3 regions of the Cytobacillus sp. BC1816 genome follow, and region 2 is predicted to be linked to each of the others. Evidence: predicted binding sites of a transcription regulator. Region 2 holds the regulator's gene; each other region holds the start of a gene.

Region 1 (5,076 bases), 1.1 Mb from region 2:
CTGCTGCATCTCCCGCAGCTGTGCCTGTTCAGCCACCGTGGAATTGGCAAACGCGGAACTTAAAGCATTTTTCGCGCGGAAAACAGTTTCTTCGCCTGCAGAATTTTTAGCTATTTCCACATATTTTCTGGCTTCCTGAAATAATCTGTTTCCCATCGTTATATTCCTCCGAGGGATGATTCTTTCACATTAGCTAATTTTTGGGCTTCCGCCTCTGCATAGGTCATGTGGTACGGGATACGCTCATCATGCTTACTAACAGTATCAACACCCTGTTGTACGAAGCGTTTTGATTTATTACGTTTACCCATTCGAATCCCCTCCATGAAAGAGTTTAAAGCAGCATCGTGCTGCTCCATCCTTTAGTATGCTCTATAGGAATGATTTAAAAAGGGAATTTAATGGACTGGCTACTATTTAATTCTTTTTGTTTCATTTGCTTACAGTGCTTTAAGGTTTAATAATTCATTTAAATAGATTCCGATTCCATCTTCCTCGTTGGTTAAAGTGACTTCATTGGCAATATTTTTCACCTGGTCGATAGCATTGCCCATGGCAATCCCGTAGCCTGCAAATTCAAGCATTTCAAGATCATTGTCTTCATCACCGAAAGCTATGATCCGCTCAGGCGGTATTTGGAAGTAATTAGCTGCTTTTTGAAGGCCAACGGCTTTATTCAGCCCTGTTTTTACGATTTCAATGACATGCCATGGAGCCGCCCAGCGACGGTGGTCAATCACTTCGGCATGGACTTCAGAAAGGTGGGCTCTAATTGTTTTTACATGTTCTTCATCTGTATGGATCAGCATGCTTGTCGGATTATCATTGAGAAAATTGCGCAAATCTCCAGTAGTAATTTTGGGGTCGCCAAAACTGAAGATATCCAGAAGCTTTTCATCATGGTAATGAAGGTAAACATCATCTATAACTTCTGCTACAATATTATGAACTGTATAGCTATTAACGGCTTCGACAATTTCTTTTGCAACGTTCATTTGCAGAGGTGTGTGATAAACTCCCCAATTATGATCTTTAGGATGATGTATGTAAGCACCATTGAAATTGACAATTGGCGTAGTCAATCCCATTTCACGATAGTAAATTTCGCTGGAGCGAAATGGCCTTCCAGTGGCAATCATTACTTCATGTCCTTGTTCACGTGCCTTTTGAATAATCATTTTAGTTTTAGCTGAGATGGTTTTGTCATCTTTTAATAATGTTCCATCAAGGTCCAGTGCGATTAAATGTTTTTCTGCCATAAGATCTCCTTCTAAGCGCTCGGCACTTTTTTATAAGAATATAACTGCAGTTAGGGGACTGCAGCCAAATGCTTACCTTGAAGTATGCCCCGCTTTTCTTTTAAGTGTAAAGGTTTTGGAAAAAAAAAGTCTACATGTTAAACTGAAAATATAGAAAGAATTTACATCAAGACAAGAGCGTGCGTTTTTTACAAAATCATTCTATACATATATGTTATCAATATTATTATAATTTTGTAAAAAAATTCACTTTTGCCCAACAGGTTTAGGAGGAAGAACTGTGGTTGTTATTGAACATAAGCATATCAAAGAAATTCCTGTTCTTGAACTCGCCAGACAGGAAGTAAAAGGGGAACGCTTGCCTTTTATTATTTTCGTTCATGGCTTTACGAGTGCCAAAGAACATAATCTGCATTATGCCTATCTACTTGCTGAAAAAGGGTTCAGGGTGGTGCTTCCGGACACCTTACTGCATGGGGAAAGATCTGAAGGTTTATCAGGAAGCGAATTAAATTTCAAGCTATGGGATATTGTTCTGAATACCATTGCTGAATTGAACATAATCAGGGAAGTCTATGAGGATGCAGATCTGATCGACCAGGGAAGAATAGGAATTGTAGGCACCTCCATGGGGGGAATAGTCACTTTAGGCGCCTTGACCCAGTATGAGTGGATCAAGGCTGCAGTAAGTCTTATGGGTATGCCGTATTATGAAAAATTTGCTCAGCTTCAGCTGGATGAATTGAAAAAGAATAATATTAAAATGCCGCTTTCCAGTGAAGAACTAGCAGATCTGCTGGGGACTTTAAGGGAGCGGGATCTAAGCCTTCAGCCTGAAAAGCTTGGAGGAAGGCCGCTTATGTTCTGGCATGGCAAAAAAGACCCGGTTGTGCCTTATTCCTATACATACCAATTTTATGAGACCATCCAGCCCTTATATAGAGACTCACCTGAAAACCTAATGTTTATATCAGATGAACAGGCAGGGCATAAAGTAAGCAGGGAAGGGCTGCTGGAAACGGTTAAATGGTTCGAGGAACATCTATAACCAACATTTTTTCAATTCATTTAAATATTTGTTAAGATAGAGAAAGAGATAAAGTAAATAATGAAGGAGTGCTAAGTATGGACCAGGATTTAAAAGACAGCATCATGGGTGCACTTGAACTAGTTGTTGACCCGGAGCTGGGGATAGATATTGTTAACTTAGGCTTAGTATATGATGTGAAAATGGAAGAAGAAGGTAAAGCTGTAGTAGATATGACTCTTACTTCCATGGGGTGCCCTTTGGCAGGAACAATTGTTGATCAAGTAAAGTCAGCATTGGCAGATATTCCGGAAGTAAAGGATACTGAAGTGAACATTGTCTGGAACCCGCCTTGGTCTAAAGATAGAATGTCCCGCTATGCAAAAATCGCACTTGGTGTACAATAAGATTTAATCTTAAAACAGCAGGAGTATTTTCCTGCTGTTTTTTTTTGTGCCCTTGCCTTGATTTCGTTGGTCACAACTCTGTAAACTCTTTGAAAATGAGCATTTGTATGTGAGATAGTTCACTTATTTAACATGCCGATTATCCTATAATAACGATGGAAAGACAAAATATAGGTTTGCATTGTGTTGATAAAACATCCAGGATTGAGGCTGTTTAAGGAGGCATCTCAAATGGGATTTGATAGAGATTTTAATAAAGACCCTTTTATTGTGATTTGGGAATTAACAAGGGCATGCCAGCTCAAATGTCTGCATTGCCGTGCGGAAGCGCAATACAGGAGAAATCCGCGAGAGCTTTCTTTTGATGAAGGAAAGTATTTGATTGACCAAATTAAGGAAATGAACAACCCTATGCTTGTTTTTACTGGTGGAGATCCATTAATGAGGCAGGATGTATTCGAAATTGCCGAATATGCTGTAAAAAAAGGCTTGCGTGTTTCAATGACGCCGAGTGCGACACCCAATGTAACGAAAGAAGCTATTGAAAAAGCCAAAGAGGTCGGCTTAGCTCGATGGGCTTTCAGCCTTGATGGGCCAAATGCGGAAATCCATGATCATTTTAGAGGTACTGCCGGTTCCTTTGATTTAACGATCGAAAGGATTAAATATTTGCACGAGCTTGAAATTCCAGTCCAGATTAATACAGTTATTTCGCGTTATAATATCGATTATCTTGAGGAAATGGCTATGGTTGCAGAAGAACTCAAATGTGTTCTTTGGAGTGTGTTCTTCCTTGTTCCAACAGGGAGAGGGCAGGAAACAGATATGATTTCTCCGGTTGAACATGAGAGGGTATTTACTTGGCTGTATAACTTAAGCAAAAAAGTTACTTTCGATATCAAGACAACAGCTGCACAGCATTACCGCCGAGTGGTCATTCAGCAAAAAATGAGGGAAGCGAAGGCTCAGAATGAGGACATCCAATATCTCGATGCACTCACACAGCAAGGGCTAACGGGTTCTATAGATGGTTTAGGCAGGGCTCCTAAAGGAGTGAATGATGGAAATGGATTTGTTTTCATTTCACATATTGGGGATGTTTATCCCAGCGGGCTGCTTCCTGTAAAAGCAGGGAATGTAAGGGAACAGCCACTTGCTGAAATATACAGGGAATCGCCAATTTTTAAAGACCTAAGAAATCCTGATAAATATAAAGGGAAATGCGGACTATGCGAGTTCCGTTATGTATGCGGGGGATCCAGGTCACGGGCATTTGCCATGACAGGGGATTATATGGAAAGCGAGCCGTTTTGTGTTTATATTCCAAAGGCACTTAGAAAGAAAGCGCCAAAGTAAAAGAAAGAGGAGTGCAGTTCAGCTGCACTCCTACTCGATGCTGCAATATACAGCAGGGCAGTTTTCACAGCCTATTTCATTTTTTAAATATTGAAGGTTTTTGACTGTGATTTTTCCATTTAGAATGGTAATGATGCCGTCTTTCTTCAGTTCACCCAGTATCCGGTTGGTGCTTTCCCTGGAGGTTCCGCAGAAATTCCCAAGCTCTTGATTCGTAAGGGGCTGATCAATGAGTATGCCCTCCTTAACCTTTATTCCATAGCTGTTAGTCATTCTGATAAGGGTTGAATACAGGGCACCTTTTTTTCCATTTAGGACGAGATCTCTAAATTTGGTCTGTGTATTACGGAAGTGGTCGCTCATCCATTTCATAAATTCATAAGCCAATGTGCTATTTTTAAATATCTCCTTTTCCAGGACATCTTTTTTTATCACAGCCACTTCACCAGTTTCAAGAACTAAAGCATTCAATAAATATTTAGGGTTACTGGTAAATAGGGTCAGCTCGCCAATAATTTCATTTTCTCCGCATAACCTGAAGGTGAGTTCTCTGCCATCTGCTGTTATCTTGCTGATTTGTATCTTGCCTGAAAGTATAATATAAAGCTCATCAGCATCCATGCCTTCCTGAAAAATGAAAGCCCCTTTAGGGGTTTTCATACGCCGGTCTGCGAAATGAAGAAGCTCTTTAATCTCTATGGAATGTGTCGGTTTAATGGCTGTACGAGCCATGTTAATCCTCCTTCATAAAACAACTGTCTTTTTTCACAATAATATCATTTGTATGGTGAAAACATTGCCGGCTTTTGTGTCTTTATTGTGGCATTTTCTATTGAAATGGCGTGTCTTTGCTATTATACAAACAATTCCCTATTAACATTGAAACGATTGTATGTTCTAATAGTAGAAGCCCTTAATTTGAGATACTGGGTTATTTCTGTTATTTTAAGGGAAAGGCTAAAATATACATCTGTATAGAAAGCTTATTTAAGTCACTCTTTATATGGAGTTGAACAAAATGGCTAAA
Region 2 (5,076 bases):
CCTCACATCGACAGACTCGCTCATGAAGGGAACCCAACGATTCAGCTTCCGAGAGCGTGGCTGGAAGAAGGTTCATACGATTTTAGCTTCAGCGGCTTAAAGTCTGCCGTTATCAACACTGTTCATAATGCTGAGCAGCGTGGTGAGACCATTGTGCCGGAAGATCTGGCCGCAAGCTTCCAGGAAAGTGTCATTGATGTATTAGTAACGAAAACAGAAAGAGCCGTTGAAGAATATCAGGTGAAGCAGCTGCTGCTCGCAGGCGGGGTTGCGGCGAATAAAGGACTTCGAGCTTCTTTGGAGAAGAGGTTTGGGGACAAAGCGGATATAAAGCTTATTATTCCACCATTAACTTTATGCACAGATAATGCAGCAATGATTGCTGCAGCAGGAAGTGTGCTGTTTAAAAAAGGACAATTCGCCGGTCTTGATTTAAATGCCAATCCTGGTTTGGACATCACTATCCACAATGATAAATAAATTAGGAAAAAGTCCCCGACCGCATAGGGGGCTTTTTTTGTGGATAATATCATTTATTTCAGAATTTTATGTTGATAATGTGGATAAAAACAGTTTAAGTTGTGGATAATGTGGAAAAGTCTGTGGAGAGTATATATAACTGTGTTTTTCTTGTGATTATCTCTGTGGATAATAAAAAAGACTGGCAGTGACTATTCTACCAGTCTAAAAGTTATGAATTTTCCTTTATTAGTCATCAGCTAAAAGTGTCCATTCTTCCATCAATTCTTCCAGCTTTGCTTTTGCTTCATCAGTTTCATTAGTGATGCCCATCACTTTTTCATGGTCTTGATAAATATTCGGATCACAGAGAAGCTGATCATTCATATCGATTACTTTCTCCAATGCTTCTATTTGCTCTTCAATTTCTTCCATTCTTCTTTTACGCTGGCGTTCGAGCTTTTTGGCTTCTTTATCCTGCTGATAATTATTTTTCTCCTGCTTAACAGGCTGTGATGCGGTGGATTTGTCTTGCTCATTAAGTGCAAGGAGTTCCTCTTGTTCCTGCTTTTTTTCCACATAATAATCATAATCGCCGAGATACTCTGTTGCCCCAATGCCGGAAAGTTCAACTACCTTTGTTGTGATTCTGTTGATAAAATATCTGTCATGAGATACAAAGAGAATCGTTCCAGGATAATCGATCAATGCATTTTCAAGAATTTCTTTGCTATCCAGGTCCAAATGGTTTGTAGGCTCGTCGAGGATTAAGAAATTGGATTTCTGCATCATAAGCTTCGCAAGTGCAAGACGTGCCTTTTCACCGCCACTCAGTGTTGAAACAGTTTTAAGAACATCGTCACCAGAGAAAAGAAAGTTCCCAAGTATCGTCCGGATTTCCTTTTCCGGTTTTAGCGGGTATTCATCCCATAATTCGTTTAGGACTCTTTTGTTGCTGGTGAGTTCCGCCTGTTCCTGGTCATAGTAGCCAATTGTCACATTGGAACCGTACTGAATCTCCCCGGAAAAAGAAGAGATTTTTTTGATGATGGTTTTGAGCAAAGTGGATTTGCCAATTCCATTTGGCCCTACAAGTGCTATGCTGTCGCCTCTTGCCAGTCGCAGTGAAATATTCTCGCTGACTATCTCTTCATAGCCTATAGCAAGAGAATGAATATTTAAAACCTCATTGCCCGATTGCCGTTCAATGTTAAAGCCAAAAGAAGCTGATTTCTCGTCTCCCAGCGGCCTGTCCATCACGTCCATTCTGGCCAGCTGCTTTCTGCGGCTTTGTGCCCTTTTGGTTGTGGAAGCACGTGCAAGGTTTCTCTGGATAAAATCCTGCAGTTTAGCGATCTCTTCCTGCTGTTTCTCGAATTGCTTCATTTCTCTTTCGAAGTTAGCCGCTTTTTGATCCAGATATGAACTGTAGTTTCCCGGATACTTTCTTATTTGGTTGCGGGAAATCTCGTAAACCTGAGAAACGACCTTATCAAGGAAATATCGGTCATGGGATACGATTAGAATGGCGCCATTGTATCCCTGCAGGTATTGTTCAAGCCATGATAATGTTTCAATATCCAGGTGGTTGGTAGGCTCGTCCAGTATTAAGATATCAGGCTTTGTCAGCAGAAGTTTACCAAGGGCCATTCTAGTACGCTGGCCGCCGCTCAATGATGAAATTTTAGTGTCATAGCCCAATGAACTGAAGTTGAGTCCATGGAGAATGGAACGGATATCTGCCTCATATTGATAGCCGCCATTTTCTTTGAAATCAACCTGAAGCTTGTCGTATTCTTTTAAGATGCGTTCATAGGCATCAGAATTATTTAGGACATCAGGGTCCGCCATTTGTCCTTCAAGGCTGCGAAGCTGTTTTTCCTGCTGCTGCAGATGACTAAAAACAGTCAGCATTTCATCCCAAATGGATAACTCTGATTCCAGTCCGGTATTTTGTGCAAGATAGCCAATTGTTACTTCCTTTGGCTTTATAATCTCACCGGAGTCATATGTCATTTGTCCGGCAATGATTTTTAAAAGGGTGGATTTTCCTGCACCATTGCGCCCTACTAGAGCAATCCTGTCCCTGGTTTGTACTTCAAGCTTTATATTGGTTAAAATGGGATCAGCGCCAAAATTTTTTGCCAGCTGATTGACTTGTAATAGTATCATGTTCTTTCACCTCGGGTATAGAGTAAGTGTAACTCATTCATATATGTTCGGCAATAAAGGAGACAGGACTATAAGCCCTTCTGAAGGGCATTAAATCAAGACAAAAGGCAAATAAATATGTGAAGAACAATACAAAGCACATACAAAGTAACAGAAAAATAGTGTATGATTTTGAAGAGAGGTGTTTTGAATGGCGGATTTTACTCATTTTAATCAAGAGGGCAGGGCAAAAATGGTGGATGTCAGCGATAAACCTGAGACGGCAAGGACAGCCATTGCTCAATCAAGTATTACTCTTAATCAGGAGATATATGAGAAAATAACATCCAACTCCATGAAAAAAGGGGATGTACTCGCTGTTGCACAGACTGCAGGCATTATGGCGAGCAAGAAAACATGGGACATTATTCCGATGTGCCATCCGCTGCCGCTTAAGGGCGTGGACATTTCATTTTCATGGAAGGCGGAAGAGGAAGAGTATGTCCTGATCATTACTGCTTCTGTAAAAACGAAGGGAAATACGGGTGTGGAAATGGAAGCGTTAACAGCCGCTTCTGTCTGTGCGTTGACCGTATATGACATGTGCAAGGCTGTCGATAAAGGAATGGTGATTGGGCCAACCTTTTTAATAGAGAAAACAGGCGGGAAAAACGGAGATTTTAAAAGAAATTAATTCATCATAAGAAATGGGGATGGACGAATGGCCAATGAACCAATTAAGATACCGCAGGCAACAGCTAAACGGCTGCCTTTATACTACCGCTTTCTAAAAAACCTTCACTCATCAGGCAAACAAAGAGTCTCTTCAGCAGAATTGAGTGAGGCGGTAAAGGTAGATTCTGCTACAATCCGCCGCGACTTTTCGTACTTTGGTGCGTTAGGGAAAAAAGGATATGGATATAATGTGAATTACCTGCTGAGCTTCTTTCGGAAGACTCTTGACCAGGATGAACTGACTAAAGTAGCTTTGGTCGGGGTAGGGAATTTAGGAACAGCCTTTCTTAACTATAATTTTCTTAAAAATAATAATACCAAAATAGAAGTAGCCTTTGATGTTGATGAGAGTAAGGTTGGCACGAGTATCGGTGATGTGCCGGTTCATCATATGGATGACCTTGAAGAAGTTATTATAAATAATAATATTCAGGTGGCGATTTTAACAGTGCCGGCACCGCCTGCCCAGGCTATTACCGATCGGATGGTGAATGCGAAAATAAAAGGAATCCTTAATTTTACACCTGCGAGGCTTACTGTGCCAGCCTCGATTCGGATTCACCATATCGATCTGGCAGTAGAATTGCAGTCACTGGTTTATTTTCTGAAAAACTATCCCGAACAACTGTAAAAAATGAGCCTTTTGCGGGCTCATTTTTTCACTTTATTTTTCATTTTAAAATGCATGCCAACCATCCGCAGACCGGTGCCTAAATCGAATGTGGCAATTATGATCAGAAAATAAGTAAAGAATCCCCAGGTTTCTTCACGCTGAATATTCTGTATGGCTATAAAAGTGAAAAGGCATCCGAGAAGGATGTAAATAAAGCCTGAAAACAAAGGTGTGCTTCTCATCAAAATCCCCCAATAAGTTTAAAACTCTGCACAGCATTTCACTATGCTAGAAAAAGCTGATAAAGCTCTGCATTTTTTCCATTTCTTCTAACCATTTTTGCATATTATCCTGATTCAGCTGGATAACCGCAACAAAGGTGTTCATCGCCACATGGGCAAAAATCGGGACAATAATCCGCTTCGTCTTGACATATAAGAAAGCAAATGTGAACCCCATTGCCGAGTACAGCAGTACATGTTCAGGCTCAAAATGGGCAAGTGCAAAGATGACTGAGCTGATCAGGGCCGATAGGAAGAAGTTGAAGCGCTTATGGAGTGAACCGAAAATAATTTTTCTAAAGACAATCTCCTCAAGTATTGGCCCGATAACCGAGCTGATTAAAATTACGATTGGCGATGCTTCAATAATCCGGATAATCTGCTGTGTATTCTCAGACCCCATTTCAATGCCAATCATATTTTCAATGCTGGCAGCAGTAGCTTGAGCGATCAGGGCCAAAAATATACCCCCAATTGCCCAGCCCGCTGAGTTTGCTGCGGAAGATGCATCCCTATCCAGGCCTCTTTTCATCTCTTTTCTTAATAATAGAAGCGTAATGATCAGTGTAACCGTAAAACTGATGACAAGCCAGTAGGCTACAGCCATGATCTGCATGTTTTCGGGATTCTGTCCGAGGGCATCTGCAATAAATAACACAAGCGGAACGCCAAACAAACTGGACAGCTGCATGGCAATATAAGCTATTAATATAAACCAATATTCCTTCTTCAAAATGTTATACTCCTTAATCTGAGTGTTGGAAAACAAGTCCTAAAGCCATTGTACTCTTAATAAGGAGCGGGTTTCAAATATCAGTATCAAAGCAGGAGAATACC
Region 3 (5,076 bases), 340 kb from region 2:
TTAGGGGCGAAAAGGTGGTATAGCCTCCCTTTGCTTGGCTCAATACAGCCATCGGAATTTTTTAAAATTGCTTTGCTTTTGTTAACCTCCAGGTTAGCTCATCAGCATAATTTAGTATATCAAGAGAGAACGGTCTGGACTGATTTTCTGCTGATTGGCAAAGTTATTTTGGCCACGGTAATCCCATCCTTATTTGTCTACCAGCAGCCAGATACCGGCATGGTCGTTCTATATTTGGCCGGCAGCGCCACCGTTCTCTTTCTGTCTGGCATCCAAAAGAAGATTCTTGCTGCCGCGGCCATTATCCCGGCAGCAGGCGCAGCCATCCTATTGTATGTCTACTTTCAGTATCCATCGGTTTTCTATGATCAGCTGATTCCATTATTAAAGCCCCACCAGCAGGAGCGGATACTGGGCTGGCTTTCACCAAATGAGTATGCAGATCACGCGTATCAGACGAATAAAGCCATGCTGGCAGTCGGAAGCGGGGAATTAAAGGGAAATGGATTTGGCAGCGGAACCGTCTATATTCCTGAAAAGCATACAGATTTCATCTTTGCCACCATTGCGGAAGAAGGCGGGTTTATAGCTGCTGCTGCTGTTCTCAGTTTATTCTTCGTCCTATTGTACCGGATGGCTGTAATAGGCGATCACGCGGAATCGCCCTTTGGTTTATATCTTTGCTCCGGCGCGATGGCGATGTATGCCCTGCAAATCTTCCAAAACATCGGAATGACGATCGGGGTCATGCCAGTCAAGGGGATTTCACTGCCCTTATTGTCATATGGGGGAAGCTCATTGCTGTCCAATATGATATTCATGGGTATCATATTATCGATACGAAAGCCATACCGGAAATATATGTTCGAGGCAAAATAGCCGGCAAGCTTCTTAGGAGCTTGCTGTTTTTTTACTTGGATAACACGAAAAAAGAGCATTCCCGAAAAGGGCATGCTCCGCTAACCTGCCAAACTCCCTGCACTATTTTCTTTCTCATGCACAAGTTTCCTGTAAATAACCGCCAGGGCCAATGCTGGTACCGTGCAAACCACCATCCCGATAAACGCGTATCTTGGTTCCATTTCATATAAATACCCGCCAAAAATGGTGAAGAGGGCTGTACTCCAGCTAAGAGCGAGTGCAGAGTATACCCCTTGTGTAATCGGGACCTGTTCATGGGGAACGTATTTGATTAAGTATTTCATAAAAGCGTAATGTGCCATCGCAAATGAAAAGGCATGCAGTGTTTGGGCAATCGTAAACATAATCACATGCGGAAAGGCAAAAACGAGTATCCAGCGTGCGGTAGAGCCCAATGCTGCCAATGCCAGTAACGAGCCGATTGAAAATTTGCGGAAAGTCCGGTCGGCAATGAAAAAGAATAGGATTTCTGCAATCACGGCAATGTTAATGATCAGGCCGATTAAATATTTGGGAGCCTGAATTTCCTGCAAATAAATATAGCCATAGTTGTAATAAGAAGCATGTGCTGCCTGCAGTAAAATGACTATGACGAGTACCAGGCCGAAGTGCTGGATGCTGAATAATTTCTTTATGGCGCCTTTTGTCTGGACACTTTTTGGTTTTTCCGATAAAACGTCCGGCGTATTCATAAAGCCGAGGCACAGGAATACGATCATGCCGAGCAGCAGAGCCCAGAATATGGCATCATCCCCAAATGCCCCTGTGAAGAAAGTCAGGATCATGCCGGATACAACGAATCCAATTGACCCCCAGGAGCGGCTCTTTCCGTAATCTCTTAATTGCTTACTCTGTACAAGAATGCCTGCAGCACTATCCAATGCTGGCATCAGAGCAGGGTAAAAGAAATGTAAAAACAGCGTTACTACCAGCAGACTCGTAAAAGAATTGGCTGGTATATAGCAGAGAATGGCAATCAGTGTGCCGATTCCCATCCCGTTAAGCAGGGTTTTACTGCTGAGTTTTCCTGATAAATAGGGAAAGGCAAAGAGTGTGGAAAGGCCCCGTACAGCCAAACCCAGACTCATGATCAAACTCGCCTGTGAAACGGTCATTTCTTTTATATGGATCAGCCACCCTGTCCAATAGGGCAGAAAAACACCCCAGGTCATAAAGAAACTGAAAAACTGTCTGCCCATCCAGCTCTGTGTATTCATTAAATATCCCTCCGATATTTGCATGATATCAGGAAGATTCGTACAATAATATGAGATATCTCATATTTTGGGGTGGAAAATGGAAATTTATAAACAAGAAAAAAGGCAGCATTACCTTGAGCAGCACTCCATTTCGCATTTATTTTCTTTTCCGATTGAGGAGTTTATGGAAGTACGAGAATATAAGCGGGATGAATGGATTATTCGTGAAGGCATGAGGCCGGATTATTTGTATTATGTCATCGAGGGAAAAGCCAAAATTTACGTTACATATCAAAACGGCAAGGTTTCCTTGATCAATTTCATCAATGCCCATGATTATATCGGGGAAATGGAGTTACTGCATGAAGTGTACTATACAAAGGGGATTCAAGCCTCCACGAAGACAATCTGTTTTGCGATTCCTTTGCATCAATGCCGCAAAAGGCTCCTTGAAGATACGACCTTTCTCCGTGAGCTCACCAAGTTTTTAAGTATGAAAGCAACGAAAATGGCTGAAAAGTACTCCCAGAGCCTTTCCTTTCCGCTTGAAAACCGACTGGCGGACTTTATCCTGCAAACCGCTGATGGGGAGGTCTATAAGGAAAAACATGTGTCCGTCTGTGATTTTCTGGGGGTGTCCTATCGCCATTTACTGCATGTTCTTGTGCAGTTTTGCGATAAAGGCTATTTACAGAAGGAGGGGCGCATTTATCGCATTCAGCAGACAGATGAACTGCACCGGCTTGCTGATGTGCTGAAGAATGATTCATTTTAAAAGGAAAAAAACCGAACCTGGCGAAACTTCGGACAGAAGAGGCGGAAAACCGGGAGAAAGAGTCCGATTCCAGTGCTCGGGTTCGAACACAGGAAGCATAAAGCCATTCTGAACTTTTTCCCCTTCACGGATATGCTCCGGGTACGAGTTTATCATCAAACGCTTCATTTTAGGCAAAGATGGGCATGCTTTTCCCCGGTATTTTCGTATCGAGGAATTGTTTCTCCTGGATTTTCCAATAGGCAGGCTAAAGCTTGCTTCGTTGCCGGCTGTGGCCAGGCAGAAGGCTATATCCGTGAATCCGGCACAACCCCGTTTCTCAGCAGGAAGAGCCGTATTTACCAGTCCTCAATCTAGAGGAGGCAACAGCCTGTTTGGCATTTTGGAGTCGCGCCAGCCCCCGCTATACTGCAGCTTACCTGGAGTTGGCACTCCTTTATTTTAAAAAAACTTTTGAGGAAAGACTTGCGCAAACACAAAAGCACTGATATATTTTAAATGTGAATAATTTCACAAATAATTATATCGGTATTTTTTTAAATGAATATGTGAATTAATTCACATGAATGCAATCGCCTAAATTAGATGGAATGAATAGGATTTTTTTTAGGAAATCATGTGAATAATTTCACAAATACTTATTGGGGGAACTCATTATGAATTTAACATTAGGAAACAAAATTGTTTTAGTAGGAAATGGCGCTGTTGGATCCAGCTATGCGTATGCCTTATTAAATCAGGGCCTATGTGATGAGTTAATCATTATTGATGTAAATGAGGAGAAAGCAAAAGGAGATGTTATGGATTTAAACCACGGCATTGCCTATGCACCAACCGCTATGACGATTAGATATGGTTCTTATAAGGATTGTAAGGATGCCGCTCTAGTGGTGATCTGTGCAGGCGCAGCACAAAAACCGGGAGAAACACGGCTGGATCTCGTGAATAAAAACGTTAAAATCTTCAAATCCATTGTAGAGAGCATTATGGACTCTGGATTTAATGGGATTTTCTTAGTTGCAGCAAATCCAGTCGATATCTTATCTTATGTAACCTGGAAATTCTCCGGCCTGCCTAAAGAAAGAGTTATTGGGTCCGGAACTATTCTTGATTCTGCCAGATTCCGATATTTATTGGGCAAAGAATTTGATACAGCAGCCGTTAGTGTTCATGGGTATATTATCGGTGAACATGGCGACTCTCAATTCCCGGTATGGAGCTTCGCCAATATTGCTGGAACCCCTGTAGCCGAGAGATTTACAGAGGAAAGAAAAGAAGAAATTGCTGTCCAGGTCCGGGATGCTGCATATGAAATTATTAACGCAAAGGGTGCAACCTACTATGGAATTGCGATGGGGCTAGTCAGAATAACAAAAGCCATCTTGCGAAATGAGAATGTGGTATTGCCGGTTGGAGCGTTGTTAGAAGGAGAATATGGCCATCGTGATGTCTTTGTTGGGATTCCGTCTCTAATCACAAGAAACGGTGTGAAGAATATTGTTGAACTGTCATTGAACGAGGATGAAAAAAGGAAGCTTGCTAAATCTGTTCAAACCTTAAAAGACATCCAAATTTCAGCATTATGACGAGTTGACATCTTAGTTTCAAAGGGGCAGATCATATGTTAGTGGAAACGTTCAATCCTTTTCATAACCTGGCTATTTCCTCCCTGGTGGCAGCCATACCGATTCTGTTATTTCTGATTTGCTTGACGGTATTAAAAATGAAGGGTATTCATGCGGCGCTAATAAACTTAGCTGTCACTTTTTTCATCGCCCTTATCATCTTTGAATTGCCATTCGGAGAAGCGGCTGGAAGTGTTATTCAAGGTGCTGCATCAGGGATTTGGCCAATTGGCTGGATTATTGTCATGGCTGTGTGGCTATATAAAATTTCGGTGGCATCAGGCAAGTTTGATATTTTGCGCGGAAGCATCGCAGGGATTTCCCAGGACCAGCGCATTCAATTTCTGCTGATCGGATTTTGTTTTAATGCCTTTCTCGAAGGGGCAGCCGGGTTTGGTGTACCGATTGCTATTTGTGCCGTACTGTTAGCGTCACTGGGCTTCAAGCCATTGCAGGCAGCGATGCTCTGTCTCATAGCAAACGGTGCTTCAGGTGCCTTTGGTGCGATTGGAATACCGGTCGGCATTGTCGATACGTTTGGAATTCCAGGGGTTAC

Evidence for each region. The regulator Rex, encoded in region 2, represses fermentation and respiration genes when NADH is low (regulators of the CRP and FNR family bind a similar motif). The targets are predictions, from matches to a motif close to TTGTGAAATATTTCACAA.
Region 1: a site for Rex is predicted at 2,801-2,818, ahead of ACR42H_RS07370 (TIGR04053 family radical SAM/SPASM domain-containing protein). Genes of this name have one in related genera too.
Region 3: a site for Rex is predicted at 3,394-3,411, ahead of ACR42H_RS26520 (L-lactate dehydrogenase). Genes of this name have one in related genera too.

What each region holds. Positions count from the first base shown of each region.
Region 1 is NZ_CP195611.1:1,385,297-1,390,372, forward strand. Features, by position in the region: gene ACR42H_RS07345 (DUF3813 domain-containing protein) at 1-156, opposite strand, end outside; gene ACR42H_RS07350 (hypothetical protein) at 159-311, opposite strand; gene ACR42H_RS07355 (Cof-type HAD-IIB family hydrolase) at 441-1,259, opposite strand; gene ACR42H_RS07360 (alpha/beta fold hydrolase) at 1,540-2,307, shown strand; gene ACR42H_RS07365 (metal-sulfur cluster assembly factor) at 2,385-2,693, shown strand; gene ACR42H_RS07370 (TIGR04053 family radical SAM/SPASM domain-containing protein) at 2,925-4,049, shown strand; gene ACR42H_RS07375 (Crp/Fnr family transcriptional regulator) at 4,080-4,781, opposite strand; gene moaA (GTP 3',8-cyclase MoaA) at 5,068-5,076, shown strand, end outside.
Region 2 is NZ_CP195611.1:277,870-282,945, forward strand. Features, by position in the region: gene tsaD (tRNA (adenosine(37)-N6)-threonylcarbamoyltransferase complex transferase subunit TsaD) at 1-480, shown strand, start outside; gene ACR42H_RS01565 (ABC-F family ATP-binding cassette domain-containing protein) at 709-2,631, opposite strand; gene moaC (cyclic pyranopterin monophosphate synthase MoaC) at 2,822-3,304, shown strand; gene ACR42H_RS01575 (redox-sensing transcriptional repressor Rex) at 3,332-3,976, shown strand; gene ACR42H_RS01580 (YdiK family protein) at 3,997-4,200, opposite strand; gene ACR42H_RS01585 (CPBP family intramembrane glutamic endopeptidase) at 4,247-4,972, opposite strand.
Region 3 is NZ_CP195611.1:5,283,986-5,289,061, reverse strand. Features, by position in the region: gene ACR42H_RS26535 (FtsW/RodA/SpoVE family cell cycle protein) at 1-879, shown strand, start outside; gene ACR42H_RS26530 (MFS transporter) at 960-2,138, opposite strand; gene yeiL (transcriptional regulator YeiL) at 2,218-2,895, shown strand; gene ACR42H_RS26520 (L-lactate dehydrogenase) at 3,552-4,481, shown strand; gene ACR42H_RS26515 (L-lactate permease) at 4,517-5,076, shown strand, end outside.